One region of the Streptomyces sp. NPDC018610 genome, then DNA from elsewhere that is predicted to be linked to it. Evidence: riboswitches for the same ligand, from Rfam matches in the RefSeq annotation. Region 1 holds a riboswitch; the other holds the start of a gene.
The links. Region 1 has a riboswitch for glycine ahead of gcvP (aminomethyl-transferring glycine dehydrogenase). Riboswitches for the same ligand answer to the same signal wherever they lie in the genome.

Region 1 (7,270 bases):
ACGTGGCGTTCGGACCGCGCTGCCAGGGGTCCTCGAAGGCCGAGGCCCGCGCGCGGGCCGCCGACTGGCTGGCGCGCATGGGCCTGGCCGATCACGCAGGCGCCAAGCCCCGGCGGCTCTCCGGCGGCCAGGCCCAGCGCGTCGCCCTGGCCCGGGCCCTGGCCACCCGGCCCAGGCTGCTGCTCCTGGACGAGCCGCTGGCCGCGCTGGACGCCCGCACCCGGCTGGAGGTCCGCGCCCAGCTGCGTCGTCATCTGGCCGAGTTCGAGGCCGTCGCCGTCCTGGTCACGCACGATCCGCTGGACGCGATGGTGCTGGCCGACCGGCTGGTCGTCGTCGAGCACGGACGCCTGGTGCAGGAGGGCGCCCCCGCCGACATCGCCCGCCGGCCCCGCACGGACTACATCGCCCAGCTGGTCGGCCTGAACCTGTACCGCGGGCGGGCCGAGGGCCACCGCGTGCGCCTGGAGGCCGGCCCCGCCGTCGCCACCACCGAGGATCTGTCCGGACCGGCCTTCGTGGCGTTCCCGCCGGGCGCGGTCACCCTGCACCGGGAGCGCCCCACCGGCTCCAGCGCGCGCAACCTGTGGCGCTGCGAGGTCGCCGGCCTGGAGACGCACGGCGACCAGATCCGCGTGGACCTCACCGGGGAGCTCGCCCTCGCCGCCGACCTGACCACGGTCTCGGCCGTCGAACTCGACCTGCGCCCGGGCGCGGAGGTCTGGGCGTCCGTCAAGGCGGCCCAGACCCACGCCTACCCGGCCTGACCCGCGCCGCGCCCACGGCCTGCCCGGGCGCGCGGTCTGCCCCGCGCATACGACGCCTGTCCCGCGGATACGGCGAGGCCCCGCCCCGGCTCCTGCTGCCGGGGCGGGGCCCGCTTCCGTCGTGGCGCCGGGCGGCTCAGTCGCCGTACGCGTCCAGCGGCGGGCAGGAGCAGACCAGGTTCCGGTCGCCGAAGGCCTGGTCGATGCGGCGCACCGGCGGCCAGTACTTGTCGGCGGCCGAGACGCCGGCCGGGAAGACCGCCTCCGCGCGGCTGTAGGCGTGCTCCCACTCCCCGCCGAGCGCGGCGGCGGTGTGCGGGGCCCCGCGCAGCGGGTTGTCGTCCGCCGGCCACTCGCCCGAGCCGACCTTCTCGATCTCGGCGCGGATCGCGATCATCGTGTCGCAGAAGCGGTCCAGCTCGGCGAGGTTCTCGGACTCGGTCGGCTCGATCATCAGCGTGCCGGCCACCGGGAAGGACATCGTCGGCGCGTGGAAGCCGTAGTCGATCAGCCGCTTGGCCACGTCGTCCACGCTCACGCCGGTCTCCTTGGTCAGCGGGCGCAGGTCGATGATGCACTCGTGCGCGACCAGGCCGGCGGGGCCGGTGTAGAGCACCGGGAAGTGCGGCTCCAGGCGCTTGGCGATGTAGTTGGCGCTCAGCACGGCCACCTGCGTGGCGCGCTTGAGGCCCTCGCCGCCCATCAGCCGGACGTAGGCCCAGGAGATCGGCAGGATGCCGGCCGAGCCCCAGGGCGCCGCCGAGATCGGTCCGACGCCGGTCTCCGGTCCGGCCTCCGGCTGCAGCGGGTGGTTGGGCAGGTACGGCGCCAGGTGCGACCGCACGGCGACCGGGCCGACGCCGGGGCCGCCGCCGCCGTGCGGGATGCAGAACGTCTTGTGCAGGTTCAGGTGGGAGACGTCGCCGCCGAAGTGACCCGGCTTGGCGAGGCCGACCAGGGCGTTGAGGTTGGCGCCGTCGACGTACACCTGGCCGCCCGCGTCGTGGACCTGGGCGCAGATGTCGGCGACGTGCTCCTCGAACACACCGTGCGTGGACGGGTAGGTGATCATCAGCACGGCGAGCTGGTCGCGGTGCTGCTCGATCTTGGCCCGCAGGTCCTCGACGTCGATCTCGCCGTCCTCGGCGGTCTTGACGACGACGACCTTCATGCCGGCCATCACGGCGCTGGCGGCGTTGGTGCCGTGCGCGGAGGACGGGATGAGGCAGACGGTGCGCTGCTCGTCGCCGTTGGCGCGGTGGTAGCCGCGCACGGCGAGGAGGCCGGCCAGCTCGCCCTGGGAGCCGGCGTTGGGCTGGAGGGAGACCTTGTCGTAGCCGGTGACCTCAGCGAGACGGTCCTCCAGCTCGTGGATGAGCTGGAGGTAGCCCTGGGCCTGCTCGGCGGGCGCGAAGGGGTGCAGCTGCCCGAACTCCGGCCAGGTGACCGGCTCCATCTCCGTGGTCGCGTTGAGCTTCATGGTGCAGGAGCCCAGCGGGATCATGCCGCGGTCGAGCGCGTAGTCGCGGTCGGCGAGCCGGCGCAGATAGCGCAGCATCGCGGTCTCGGAGCGGTGCTCGTGGAAGACGGGGTGGGTGAGGTAGGCGTCGGTGCGCAGCAGGCCCTCGGGCAGCGCCTGACCGGCGGCGGCGTCCAGGGCGTCGATGTCGCCGGCCACGCCGAAGGCGGACCAGACGCTGCGCAGGTGGGCGCGGGTGGTGGTCTCGTCGCAGGCGACGGAGACGTGGTCGGCGTCGACCAGGCGCAGGTTGACACCGGCCTCGCGGGCGGCGGCGACGACCTCGGCGGCCCGGCCCTCGGCCCTGACGGTCAGCGTGTCGAAGTACGCGCCGTGGACGACCTCGACGCCGCCCGCCCTCAGTCCTTCGGCCAGGACAGCGGCGTAGCGGTGGGTGCGCTCGGCGATGCCCTTCAGCCCGTCCGGGCCGTGGTGGACGGCGTACATGCCGGCCATGACGGCGAGCAGCACCTGCGCGGTGCAGATGTTGCTGGTGGCCTTCTCGCGGCGGATGTGCTGCTCGCGGGTCTGCAGCGCGAGGCGGTAGGCCTTGTTGCCGTCGGCGTCGACGGAGACGCCCACCAGGCGGCCGGGCAGGCTGCGGGCGAACTTCTCGTGCACCGCCATGTAGCCGGCGTGCGGTCCGCCGAAGCCCATCGGCACGCCGAAGCGCTGGGTGGTGCCGACGGCGATGTCCGCGCCCAGCTCGCCGGGCGACTTCAGCAGGGTGAGGGCGAGCAGGTCGGCGGCGACGGTGACCAGGGCGCCCAGCTCGTGCGCCTGGTCGATGACCGGCTTGATGTCGCGTACGGCGCCGGAGGCGCCCGGGTACTGCAGGAGCACGCCGTTGATGTCGCGCTCGGCGATCTCGGCGGGGATGCCCTCGCTCAGGTCGGCGACGACGACCTCGACGCCGGTCGGCTCGGCGCGGGTCTCGATGACGGCGACGGTCTGCGGCAGCGCGTCCGCGTCGATCAGGAACAGGCCCTTCTTGTTCCTGCCCATGCGGCGGGACAGGGCCATCGCCTCGGCGGCGGCGGTGCCCTCGTCGAGCAGGGAGGCGCCGGAGGTGGGCAGCCCGGTCAGGTCGGCGACCACGGTCTGGAAGTTCAGCAGCGCCTCGAGCCGGCCCTGCGAGATCTCGGGCTGGTAGGGCGTGTACGCCGTGTACCAGGCCGGGTTCTCCATGACGTTGCGCAGGATGACGGGCGGGGTGAACGTCCCGTAGTAGCCGAGCCCGATCATGGAGCCGAGGACCTGGTTGCGGTCGGCGAGCGAGCGCAGCTCGGCCAGCACCTCGGCCTCGGTGCGGGCGCCCGGCAGGTCGAGTGCGTCGGCGTTCTTGATCACATCGGGTACCGCGGCGGCGGTCAGCTCGTCGAGCGAGCCGTAGCCGACCTGCGCGAGCATCTTGGCCCGGGCCTCGTGGTCGGGGCCGATGTGACGCTGCTCGAAGGGGATGCCCTGTTCGAGCTCGGAGAGCGGGATGCGCTGGGCGGTCATTGCGGAGGCCTCCTGGTCTGACGCGACCTTCGAGGGACACCACGGCACGGGTGCCCCGACGGCCTCCCCCTCTGTCATCTCAACCTGAGAGCTTCACCGGGGCCGCCCGAGGGCACCCGGCTTTCACCGTCGGTGAGAGCGGAAGCCGTCGACACCCGCTCTGCTTTCCAGAGTGACCTCGTCCGTGCGGTACGTGGGCCTGAGAGATTCCGGGGAGGATTTGCTCCTTCGGCGCCTCCGACGATGCCGGAGGACTCTCCCGCACGGGGTCAGCAGCCGCTGTCAGCCTACCAGCGGGGCGGGCGCACAGGCCTTCGAGTGGCCGCCGCGACGATTGTGCTCTTTCGTAGTGCTTACGGATGAGTTGCGACCATGTGGAGGGACCGTGCAGACCGAGATCGATCCGCGCAACCTGATCGGCCGCAAGGCGTTCGACCGCAACGGCGACAAGATCGGCACGGTGGACGAGGTGTACCTCGACGACGCCACGGGCGTGCCGGAGTGGGCCGCCATACGCACCGGTCTGTTCTCCCGGGACGCCTTCGTGCCCCTGGAGCCCAGCGACCTGGTCGACGGTGCGCTGCGCGTCCCCTTCGACCGGGCGCTGATCAAGGACGCCCCCGATTTCGGCGTCGGCCGTCATCTCTCCCCCGAACAGGAACTGCAGCTCTACCACCACTACGGTCTCGACGTGGCCCCCGCTCCCGTGCTTCCCGACCATGACTTCGGCAGACTCGCGGGCTCGGGCACCGAGGAGGCCTGACACCGTCCCCGCACCAGGCAGTACCGGCCAGGCCGCGCCGGGCACCCCGCCGACTCACCCTCCGCCCAGCCCTCCGCAGCCCGCGCCCGTCCCGCCCCCGCCCGGCCGCCGCCCCGGCGCCACCGACTCACCCACCACTGCCGGGGCGAGGGGCCCGGGCGGCCCGCACTCACCGAACCGACGAGGAGGAGGTGCTTCGAGGAGGTTCCCGAGGTTCCCGTGACGGCACCGGCTCCACGTCCCGGGCCGCACGGGGCTCCGCCGGGGCCCCGTCGGGTCTTCGCACCAGCGGCAGCGGATCCGCCGGCCGCAGGTCCGGGTCGTCGACACGGAACGTCCGCACCCGGCCCGGCTCCGAGACCGGCGTCTCGAAGCGCACGGTGACCCGGCCCAGTCCGCTGCCCTGCACCCATCCGTGCCCGTACTCGGCGTGCCGCACGTCGTGGCCCGAGGGCCAGTGCCGCTCGGCCGGCGCCGGCTGCTCCTCGGCCGCCTCGTCCGCCGGTTCCTCGACGGGGCTCTCCTCCCGCGCGCCCGCCGCCTGCGCGAACAGGTCCTCCTGGGTGTAGTCGGCGAGTCCGGTCACCCCCACGCCGAGCAGCCGCACCCCGCCCGTGGTGTCCACGGCCTCCAGCAGCCGGGCCGCCGCCTCCCGCACCACCGCCGGGTCGTCGGTGGGACCGCGCAGCGTCTCGGAGCGGGTCAGCGTCGAGAAGTCGTACCGCCGTACCTTCAGCACGATGGTCCGCCCCGACAGCCCGGATCCTCTCAGCCGCCGCACGCACCGGTCGGCGAGCCGCCCCACCTCCAGGCCCACCCGCAGCCGGTCGTGGATGTCCACGTCGTAGGTGTCCTCCACCGACACCGACTTGGCCTCGCGCTCGGCGACGACCGGACGCTCGTCGTGCGCGAGCGCCATGGCGTGCAGCGCGTGCCCGTGCGCCTTGCCCAGCAGCCGGACGAGCTCGTCCTCGCCCGCCTCGGCCAGTTCGCCGACGGTGTGGATCCCGGCCCGCCGCAGGTGGTCACCGGTCGCCGGGCCCACACCCGGCAGTATCCGCACCGGCATGGGTGCGAGCAGGGCGCGCTCGGTGCCGGGCGCTATGAGGACCAGTCCGTCGGGCTTGGCCTGCTCGGAGGCGATCTTCGCGAGCATCTTGGACGCGGCGAGCCCGACGGATCCCGTCAGCCCGGTGACGGCCAGGATGTCGGCGCGCAGCCGCTCCCCCACCAGCCGGGCCGAGTCCGCGTCCCGGGCCGCGCCCCCGGCCTCCAGGTCCACGAACGCCTCGTCCAGGCTGAGCGGCTCCACCAGGGGCGACAGGGACCGCAGCAGCCCCATCACCTGTTCGCTGATGGACCGGTAGAAGGCGAACCGCGGCACCAGGTACGCGGCGTTCGGCGCCAGCCGCCGCGCCTGCGCCATGGGCATCGCCGAGTGGACGCCGAAGACCCGTGCCTCGTACGACGCGGTGGCGACCACCCCGCGCGGTCCCAGGCCACCCACGACGACGGCCTTCCCGCGCAGGCTCGGCTTGGACGCCTGCTCCGCCGAGGCGAAGAAGGCGTCCATGTCGAGATGGAGGATCGTGGGCGCGGTTCTCACATCTCCGATGCTGCACCACACCACTGACAATGCCCCACGGGGAGGCCCCGGCACCGGTGTCGGACACCCCTCACGACACAGACGGCGCCGACGCCAAGACGGCACGCGGACCGGATCCCGGAGCCGCCCGCGCCCGCCGGCCCGGCCGGTCACCCGGGCGGACCGCCGGTCGCGGGCTCAGACCGCCCGGTTGCGCCGCCGCGCGAGCTCGTCGGCCGGATTGTGGCCGATCAGGGTCTCGCCGGTGTCGACACGCTCGCCGTGCAGCTGGGACAGGGCGCTCTCCACGTCACGCCACACCACGCCCACGGCGATGCCGAAGATGCCCTGGCCGCCCTGCAGCAGGGCGTGCACCTCGTCGGGCGAGGTGCACTCGTAGACCGTGGCGCCGTCGCTCATCAGCGTCATGCGCTCCAGGTCGCGAAAACCGCGCTCCCGCAGGTGCTGCACCGCGGTACGGATGTTCTGCAGCGAGACGCCGGTGTCCAGGAACCGTTTGACGATCTTCAGGACCACGACGTCACGGAAGCTGTACAGCCGCTGCGTGCCGGAACCGTGCGCGGGCCGCACGCTGGGCTCGACCAGACCGGTGCGCGCCCAGTAGTCCAGTTGCCGATAGGTGATGCCGGCGGCTGCGCAGGCCGTCGGACCGCGGTAGCCGATCTCCTCGGACACCATGGACGCCGCCCCTTTGCTGCTGGGCACGGCCGTCGGCCACTGCGGGGCGTGGTCGGCCGTGCCGGCGTGGTGGGGGTATCCGCTGTTGGAGCGGAGCCGAGAGCCTGGGGAAGGGTACGGACCGCCTCCGCCGACACCGTGCCCGGGGGCGTCCCCAGCCGTACCGTCGCCGCTGCTTCTCACGCCGACCTCCGTCCTTGACCTGCCTCCTCGACGGTAGGCAGTCACCAGGGGTGCGTCAACGATCGCCACACTCGGCACGCCGAGTGATAATCACCCTAAGAGTGGTTTCCCGTGCCCCACCGCGGGGAAAGGCTAGCCGAATGCCCTCGCGGGAAGCTCAGGGCGCCCTCGTCGGCCGACGGCGTGTGCCGGCGTGTCACTGGCTGCTGCTGCCGAAGTCCTCCGGCGAGATCTGGTCGAGGAACTCGCGG
Region 2 (7,270 bases), on a different contig from region 1:
CGCGCAGCGAGGCGGTCGCCTCCAGCAGGCCCTCGCCGCGCAGTCGGCGGGCGAACATACGGGCCGCGCGCATCGGGCCGACCGTGTGGGAGCTGGACGGGCCGATGCCGATCGAGAACAGGTCGAAGACCGAGATGGCCACGGGGGACTCCTCAATACGGGGTGATGCCGGGATGCCGGGGTGGTGGCGGGGCGGCGCACCGCGCACGGCCGGGGTTCTCGGCCGTGCGCGGTGTCTGTGCGCGGATCTTCTACTGGGGTGTGACCCGGGGGCTTCCTACTGGGTCAGGCCCGGGTACAGCGGGTGCTTGTCGGCCAGGGCCGTCACCCGGGTCCGCAGCGCCTCGGCGTCGTAGGACGGCTTCAGCGCCTCGGCGATCACGTCCGCGACCTCGGCGAAGTCCTCGGCGGTGAAGCCGCGGGTGGCCAGGGCCGGGGTGCCGATCCGCAGACCGGAGGTCACCATCGGCGGCCGCGGGTCGTTCGGGACCGCGTTGCGGTTGACGGTGATCCCGACCTCGTGGAGGCGGTCCTCGGCCTGCCGGCCGTCCAGCTCCGAGTTCCGCAGGTCCACCAGGACGAGGTGCACGTCCGTGCCGCCGGTCAGCACGTCCACGCCGGCCGCCCGGGCGTCGTCCCGCACCAGGCGCTCGGCCAGGATGCGGGCGCCCTCCAGGGTACGCCGCTGGCGCTCCTGGAAGTCGTCCGAGGCGGCGACCTTGAAGGCCACCGCCTTGGCGGCGATCACGTGCTCCAGCGGGCCACCCTGCTGACCGGGGAAGACCGCGGAGTTGATCTTCTTGGCGAGTTCGGCCGTGGACAGGATCACACCGCCGCGCGGGCCGCCCAGCGTCTTGTGCGTGGTGGTGGTGACCACGTGGGCGTGCGGCACCGGGTTGGGGTGCAGGCCCGCCGCGACCAGCCCGGCGAAGTGGGCCATGTCGACCATCAGGTACGCGCCGACCTCGTCCGCGATCCGGCGGAACTCGGCGAAGTCCAGCTGCCGGGGGTAGGCCGACCAGCCGGCCACGATCAGCTTCGGCTTCGACTCCTTGGCCAGCTTCTCCACCTCGGCCATGTCGACCAGGCCGTCCTCGCCCACGTGATAGGCGACGACGTCGTAGAGCTTGCCGGAGAAGTTGATCTTCATGCCGTGGGTCAGGTGCCCGCCGTGCGCGAGGTTCAGGCCCATGATCGTGTCACCGGGCTTGAGCAGCGCGAACATCGCGGCGGCGTTCGCCTGCGCGCCGGAGTGCGGCTGCACGTTGGCGTGCTCGGCGCCGAACAGCTCCTTGACCCGGTCGATCGCGATCTGCTCGACCACGTCGACGTGCTCGCAGCCGCCGTAGTAGCGGCGGCCCGGGTAGCCCTCGGCGTACTTGTTGGTGAGGACCGAGCCCTGCGCCTCCATGACCGCGACCGGAGCGAAGTTCTCCGAGGCGATCATCTCCAGCGTGGACTGCTGGCGGCGCAGCTCGTCGTCGACCGCGGCGGCCACGTCCGGGTCGAGCTCGTGCAGAGGTGTGTTGAGAACAGTCATCGGCTCGCGTTCCGTTCCTCAGCCGGCGTTCTGGGCGGAGTACTCGTCGGCGCTCATCAGGCCGTCCGGCTCCCCGTCGAGGCGGACCTTGAACAGCCAGCCGCCCTCGAAGGGCGCGGAGTTCACCAGCGACGGGTCGTCCACCACGTCCTGGTTGATCTCCGTGACCTCACCGTTGACCGGGGAGTACAGGTCGGACACCGACTTGGTCGACTCCAGCTCACCGCAGGTCTCGCCCGCGGCCACCGTGGAACCGACCTCCGGGAGCTGGGCGAAGACGACGTCGCCGAGCGCGTTGGCCGCGAACTCGGTGATGCCGACCGTCGCGACGCCGTCCTCGGCGGGCGACAGCCACTCGTGTTCCTTGCTGTAGCGCAGCTGCTGGGGGTTGCTCATGGCCTGAATTCTCCTGTACGCGGGAGGGTGCTGGTGAATGGGGGACTGCGGAAGGCATGCGTGAACAGGGGCGATGTGCCCCACATCACCGCGGTCGGTTACGACGGTGTCACTTCTGCCGCTTGTAGAAGGGCAGTGCCACGACCTCGTACGGCTCGTGGCTGCCCCGGATGTCCACGCCGACACCCTCGGCGCCGGGGGCGGCGTGCGCGGCGTCGACGTACGCCATGGCGATCGGCTTGCCCAGGGTGGGGGAGGGGGCGCCGGAGGTGACCTCGCCGATCACCGTGCCGCCGGCCACCACCGGGTAACCCGCGCGCGGGACGCGGCGGCCCTCGGCGACGAGACCGACCAGGACCCGCGGCGGGTTCTGCGCCGCGCGCTCGGCGGCCCGCTCCAGGGCCTCGCGGCCGACGAAGTCGCCCTCCTTGTCGAACTTGACCACCCGGCCGAGCCCCGCGTCGAACGGGGTCAGCGACGTCGTCAGCTCGTGCCCGTACAGCGGCATGCCCGCCTCCAGGCGCAGCGTGTCGCGGCAGGACAGCCCGCACGGGATCAGCCCGGCCTCCGCGCCGGCGTCGGTCAGCGCCTGCCACAGCTTCTCGGCGTCGGCCGGGGCGACGAACAGCTCGAAGCCGTCCTCGCCGGTGTAACCGGTGCGCGCGATCAGCGCGGAGACGCCGGCCACCGTGCCGGGCAGGCCCGCGTAGTACTTCAGGCCGGCCAGGTCGGCGTCGGTGAGGGACTGGAGGATCGCCGGGGAGGCGGGGCCCTGCACGGCGATGAGGGCGTACGCGTCGCGGTCGTCGCGGACCTCGGCGTCGAAGCCGGCCGCACGCTCGGTCAGCGCGTCCAGCACCACCTGGGCGTTGGAGGCGTTGGCGACGACCATGTACTCCGTCTCGGCCAGGCGGTAGACGATCAGGTCGTCCAGGATGCCGCCGTCCTCGCGGCAGATCATCGTGTAGCGGGCGCGGCCCACGCCGACGGAGGCGATGTCGCCGACCAGGGCGAAGTTCAGCAGCGCGGCGGCCTGGGGACCGATGACCGCGATCTCGCCCATGTGGGAGAGGTCGAACAGCCCGGCCCGGGTGCGCACGGCCAGGTGCTCGTCGCGCTCGGAGCCGTAGCGCAGCGGCATGTCCCAGCCGGCGAAGTCGGTCATCGTCGCCCCGAGCGAGCGGTGCAGCGCGTCGAGCGCGGTGTGGCGCGGCGGATGGGAGGCGGAACTGCTCATCGGTCGTTCTCCAAGGCGATGGGGACCCCCACGCGCGAACGGAGCCGGGCGTCGGGGAGGGCGAGGACGGAACTCGTGTCCTCCCCATCTGTCATCGGAACCTGAGAGGTTCGCCATGACCGGCGTCGCACGGACGGGTCACGGCTTGCACCTTGGGTGGGGCCGCTGCGGCAGCGGCCCGCTTTTCAGATGTGCCTCGCCCGCGCGGTAACGGGGCCTGAGAGATTCAAGGGAGGGACTTGCTCCTTCGGCGCCCCGGGCAGACGTGCTGCCGGGAACTCTCCCGCGCGGATTCAAACGGCCGGTATGCAGTTGGCGCGCCCATCATTGCACGGCCCGCCGCCTCCTGGGAGAGCCGCATCTGTAACCGGCCTGTGGCAGAACGCGAACGGAAACACCGGGCGCCGCGCATTACGTTCTCTTTGCACAGGGTAGGTGAACCGCCACCGCCCAGGGGAGGACGATGACGGTGAACAGGACCGTGCGGCCCGTGCCGGCGTACGCGACGACCCACGCCCCCGCGCTGCCCGCCCAGCGGGCGGCCCGGGCCGGCGCGCACGACGGGCCGGGCGCCGCCCCCGTCGTCCGTGACCTGCGCGAGCGGGCCGGTCGCGGCCCGCGGACGCTGCTCTTCGGCCCGCGCGACCTGGTCGTGGTCACCGGCCTGCCCGGCAGCGGCAAGTCCACCCTGATGGAGCGCGCGGCGCACGGCGCCCGGATCGACTCCCAGGACGTCCGCGACCGCTTCGCCGCCCGGCTGCCGCGCCGCCTCCCCTACGCCCTGTACCGCCCCCTGGTCCGCCTCGCCCACTACGCCGCCCTGCGCCGCGCCCTGCGCTCGGGCGAGCCCGTCGTCGTGCACGACTGCGGCACGCAGACCTGGGTCCGCTCCTGGCTGGCCCGCGCCGCCCGCCGCCGCGGCGGCGCCCTGCACCTGATCCTGCTCGACGTCACCCCCGCCGCCGCCCTCCAGGGCCAGCGCCGGCGGGGCCGGGGCGTCTCCCGCTACGCCTTCGCACGCCACCGCCGCTCGGCCGCCCGCCTGCTGCGCGCCGTGGAGGGCGGCGAGCTGCCCCGCGGCTGCGGCTCGGCGGTCCTGCTGGACCGCGCGGCGGCCGGCGGGCTGCGCCGGATCGCCTTCGGCGGCGCGGGCGGCACCCGCTAGCCTTTCGGTCACAGCAGTGGTTCCCAGCAGGCGGTAGGCAGATGGACTTCCCGGCGGACTTCTCCGCGGACTTTCCGGGGGACTTCCCCGCACAGGCACACCCCCAGCCGCACGGCGGCTGGCCCGGCAACGAGCTGGAGGAAGTGCTCTCCTCCTCCGTCGGCGTCCCCACGGCCGGCGGCCGGATCGTCGAGGTGCTGGCCCGCAGCTTCCTGTGGGTGCCGCTGCCCAGCGGCGGCGGCCCGCACAGCGGCCCCCTCGACCTGCCCGCCCTGGAGATCGAGGGTCAGGCCTACGTCCCCGTCTTCAGCTCGGAGGAACAGCTGCGCCGGGTCGCCGGCTCCCACATGGCGTACACCATCGCGCCCGCCGTCGAGTTCGCGCGCGGACTGCCCCCGCAGATCGGCATCGCGCTCAACCCGGACGGCGTCGTCGGCATCCCGCTGCCCCCGCAGGCCGTGGCCGAACTGTGCCGGGCGGGACGCACCGAGCTGGACGGACCGGCGAGCGGTGGCCGGGTCCGCCTCTTCGAGCCCGACTGGCAGGACGACCCGGTGGACTTCCTCGCCGCCGCCTCGGCCGAGTTCGCCGAGGCCGGCGTCGTCCTCAGCGCCCGCCGCTGCCTCGCCGCCGTCGAGACGGCCGACCCCGTCATGTTCGTGGGCGTCGAACTCTCCCAGTGGGAGGGCGACCTGCGCGCCCGCCCGCTGGACGCCCTGGGCCGCGCCCTGGCCAAGGCCCCGGTCAAGTGGCCGGTGAACCTGGTCCTCATGGACGTGGCGAACGACCCGGTCATCGACTGGCTGAAGAACAACGTCCGCCCCTTCTACCAGTACGGCCACTGAGGGGCGCCCCACGCGGGCTGGGGTGACGCACGGACGCGGCTTCGCCGCGGGGCGCGAGGGGCCGGGCGAGCCCCGCGCCCGTGAAACCGCGACGGCGACCGAGCCGGCAGGCGGCCTTAAGCTAGACGCACAGCTCGGTGAGGAGTCACACGAAGGGGCGGTAAAAGGTGAGCGCCAGCGCGAGCGGCACCGCGGCCGGGCACGTGGAGCAGATGCTGCGCCAGGTGACCCCCGGCCGCTACGACGCCTACGAGGCATTGCTCCGCGCGCTCGCGGCCCCCTCCACCGGCCAGATCTGGATGCTGCTGTGGCACGGCCAGGCCGGCGCCCCGGACGCCCAGTACGGCCACATGGAGGTCGACGGCCACGGTTACGCGCCCTGCGTCACCTCCGCCCAGGAACTGTCGGCCAGCGGCTGGATGCGGTCCTACGAGGTGGTGGACGGCCTCGACGTCGCCCGCACCCTCTACCCCGACCGCTACGGCCTCTGGCTGAACCCGCACGCGCCGGGCGGTGGCGTCGGCGTCCCCTGGCTGGACCTGCGCCGTATCGCGGCCGGACTGGACCGCCAGCCCGCCGGTCCGCTGCGGCTGTCCGAACCGGCCATCGAGATCCCGCAGTTCTACGCCCTGCTCAGCCAGAACGCCCACCGCACCCCGGCGCTGCGCTCGCTGCGCCGCGCCTGGGTGCAGCCCGCGTACGGGGCGCCCTACCTCGCCATCGGCCTGGACGTGTACGACACCTCGCCGCCGGCCGTCGACTCGGTCCGGGCGATGATGCAGCAGTCCATCGGCGCCGTCCCGGACGGGCTGCCCGTGTCGACCGTCGCGATGTCCGACGAGTTCGACCCGGTCGCGATGTGGCTGCGAGCCAACTCCCGCCCGTTCTACGACCGTGACGCCCACGCCGGACCCGCCGGACACCCGGCGGGCGGCTACGGCTACCCGCCGGCCGGCGGCGCATACTGACTTCGGCGGCCCGATGCGGCCGCTTTGCGGTTTGCGCACAAGACCTCCGCACCGCGCGCACTTCTCCGCGCGTAGATGGCGGCGATTGCGCCCGAACCGCGCCGGAACGCCGAAGTGTCCCAACTGTTCAGCGTTCGGGGTGCGTTACCCACTGTTCGGATAACGGAATCCGCTGGACTGCATCACGGTTACGCATACTTTCGTCGTCAGCTCTGGCGGGTGATCGCGGCCACGCTGAAGACTCGCGAGTCAGACGCCAGGTCCATGACCTCGCGATCAAACGCAAGTTGACGTAACAGCCGGGTCACAGTGGCCGCATCATCTGCGGCCGGAGTCCGGCAGCCAAGTACCAAACGCCGCGCACAGCGGCAGGGCGCAAGCCGGTCACCACCGGCGAGAGGGGTCGGGTCATAGTGACCGCACCGATCGAGACCACCGGGGCGGCAGCCGAGGCGCAGCCGGAGGCTGTGCTCGCGGGCGCCGGTGAGGGGCGGATCGAGGGGCGTTCCCTCGGTCAGATCGCCTGGTCCCGGTTCAAGAGGGACAAGGTCGCCGTGACCGGCGGCGTCATCGTGCTCCTGCTGATCGTCCTGGCGATCCTCTCGCGTCCCCTGCAGGCCCTGTTCGGCCTCGACCCCAACGCCTTCCACCAGGACCTGATCGACCCCAACACCTCGCTGCCCAAGGCCGCTTGGGGCGGCATGAGCCTGGACCACCCGCTGGGCGTGGACCCCAAGTTCGGCCGGGACATCGCCACCCGCATCCTCGAGGGCTCCTGGGTCTCGCTGGTGGTCGCCTTCGGCGCGACGATCCTGTCCAACGTGATCGGCGCGATCATGGGCGTCGTCGCCGGCTACTACGGCGGCCGGGTCGACTCGATCATCAGCCGCCTGATGGACACCTTCCTCGCCTTCCCCCTCCTGCTCTTCGCCATCGCCATCTCCGCCACCCTGCAGGGCGGCGCGTTCGGCCTCAGCGGACTGCCGTTGCACCTGAGCGTGCTGATCTTCGTGATCGGCTTCTTCAACTGGCCCTATCTGGGACGCATCGTCCGGGGCCAGACGCTCGCGCTGCGCGAGCGCGAGTTCGTGGACGCCTCCCGGGGCATGGGCGCCAAGG

Region 2: linked by a shared signal. The riboswitch ahead of gcvT (glycine cleavage system aminomethyltransferase GcvT) and the one ahead of gcvP (aminomethyl-transferring glycine dehydrogenase) in region 1 are both predicted to bind glycine.

The regions. Positions count from the first base shown of each region.
Region 1 covers NZ_JBISAL010000005.1:480,791-488,060, forward strand. Annotated here, with positions in the region: gene ACH5A8_RS16360 (ABC transporter ATP-binding protein) at 1-767, shown strand, start outside; gene gcvP (aminomethyl-transferring glycine dehydrogenase) at 904-3,789, opposite strand; glycine riboswitch at 3,967-4,061, opposite strand; gene ACH5A8_RS16370 (PRC-barrel domain-containing protein) at 4,175-4,552, shown strand; gene ACH5A8_RS16375 (DNA polymerase IV) at 4,722-6,158, opposite strand; gene ACH5A8_RS16380 (MerR family transcriptional regulator) at 6,336-7,019, opposite strand; gene ACH5A8_RS16385 (bifunctional nuclease family protein) at 7,216-7,270, opposite strand, start outside.
Region 2 covers NZ_JBISAL010000012.1:35,309-42,578, forward strand. Annotated here, with positions in the region: gene ACH5A8_RS28335 (L-serine ammonia-lyase) at 1-142, opposite strand, end outside; gene glyA (serine hydroxymethyltransferase) at 278-1,540, opposite strand; gene gcvH (glycine cleavage system protein GcvH) at 1,559-1,936, opposite strand; gene gcvT (glycine cleavage system aminomethyltransferase GcvT) at 2,046-3,173, opposite strand; glycine riboswitch at 3,369-3,469, opposite strand; gene ACH5A8_RS28355 (AAA family ATPase) at 3,637-4,338, shown strand; gene ACH5A8_RS28360 (enhanced serine sensitivity protein SseB) at 4,380-5,183, shown strand; gene ACH5A8_RS28365 (enhanced serine sensitivity protein SseB C-terminal domain-containing protein) at 5,396-6,151, shown strand; gene ACH5A8_RS28370 (ABC transporter permease) at 6,565-7,270, shown strand, end outside.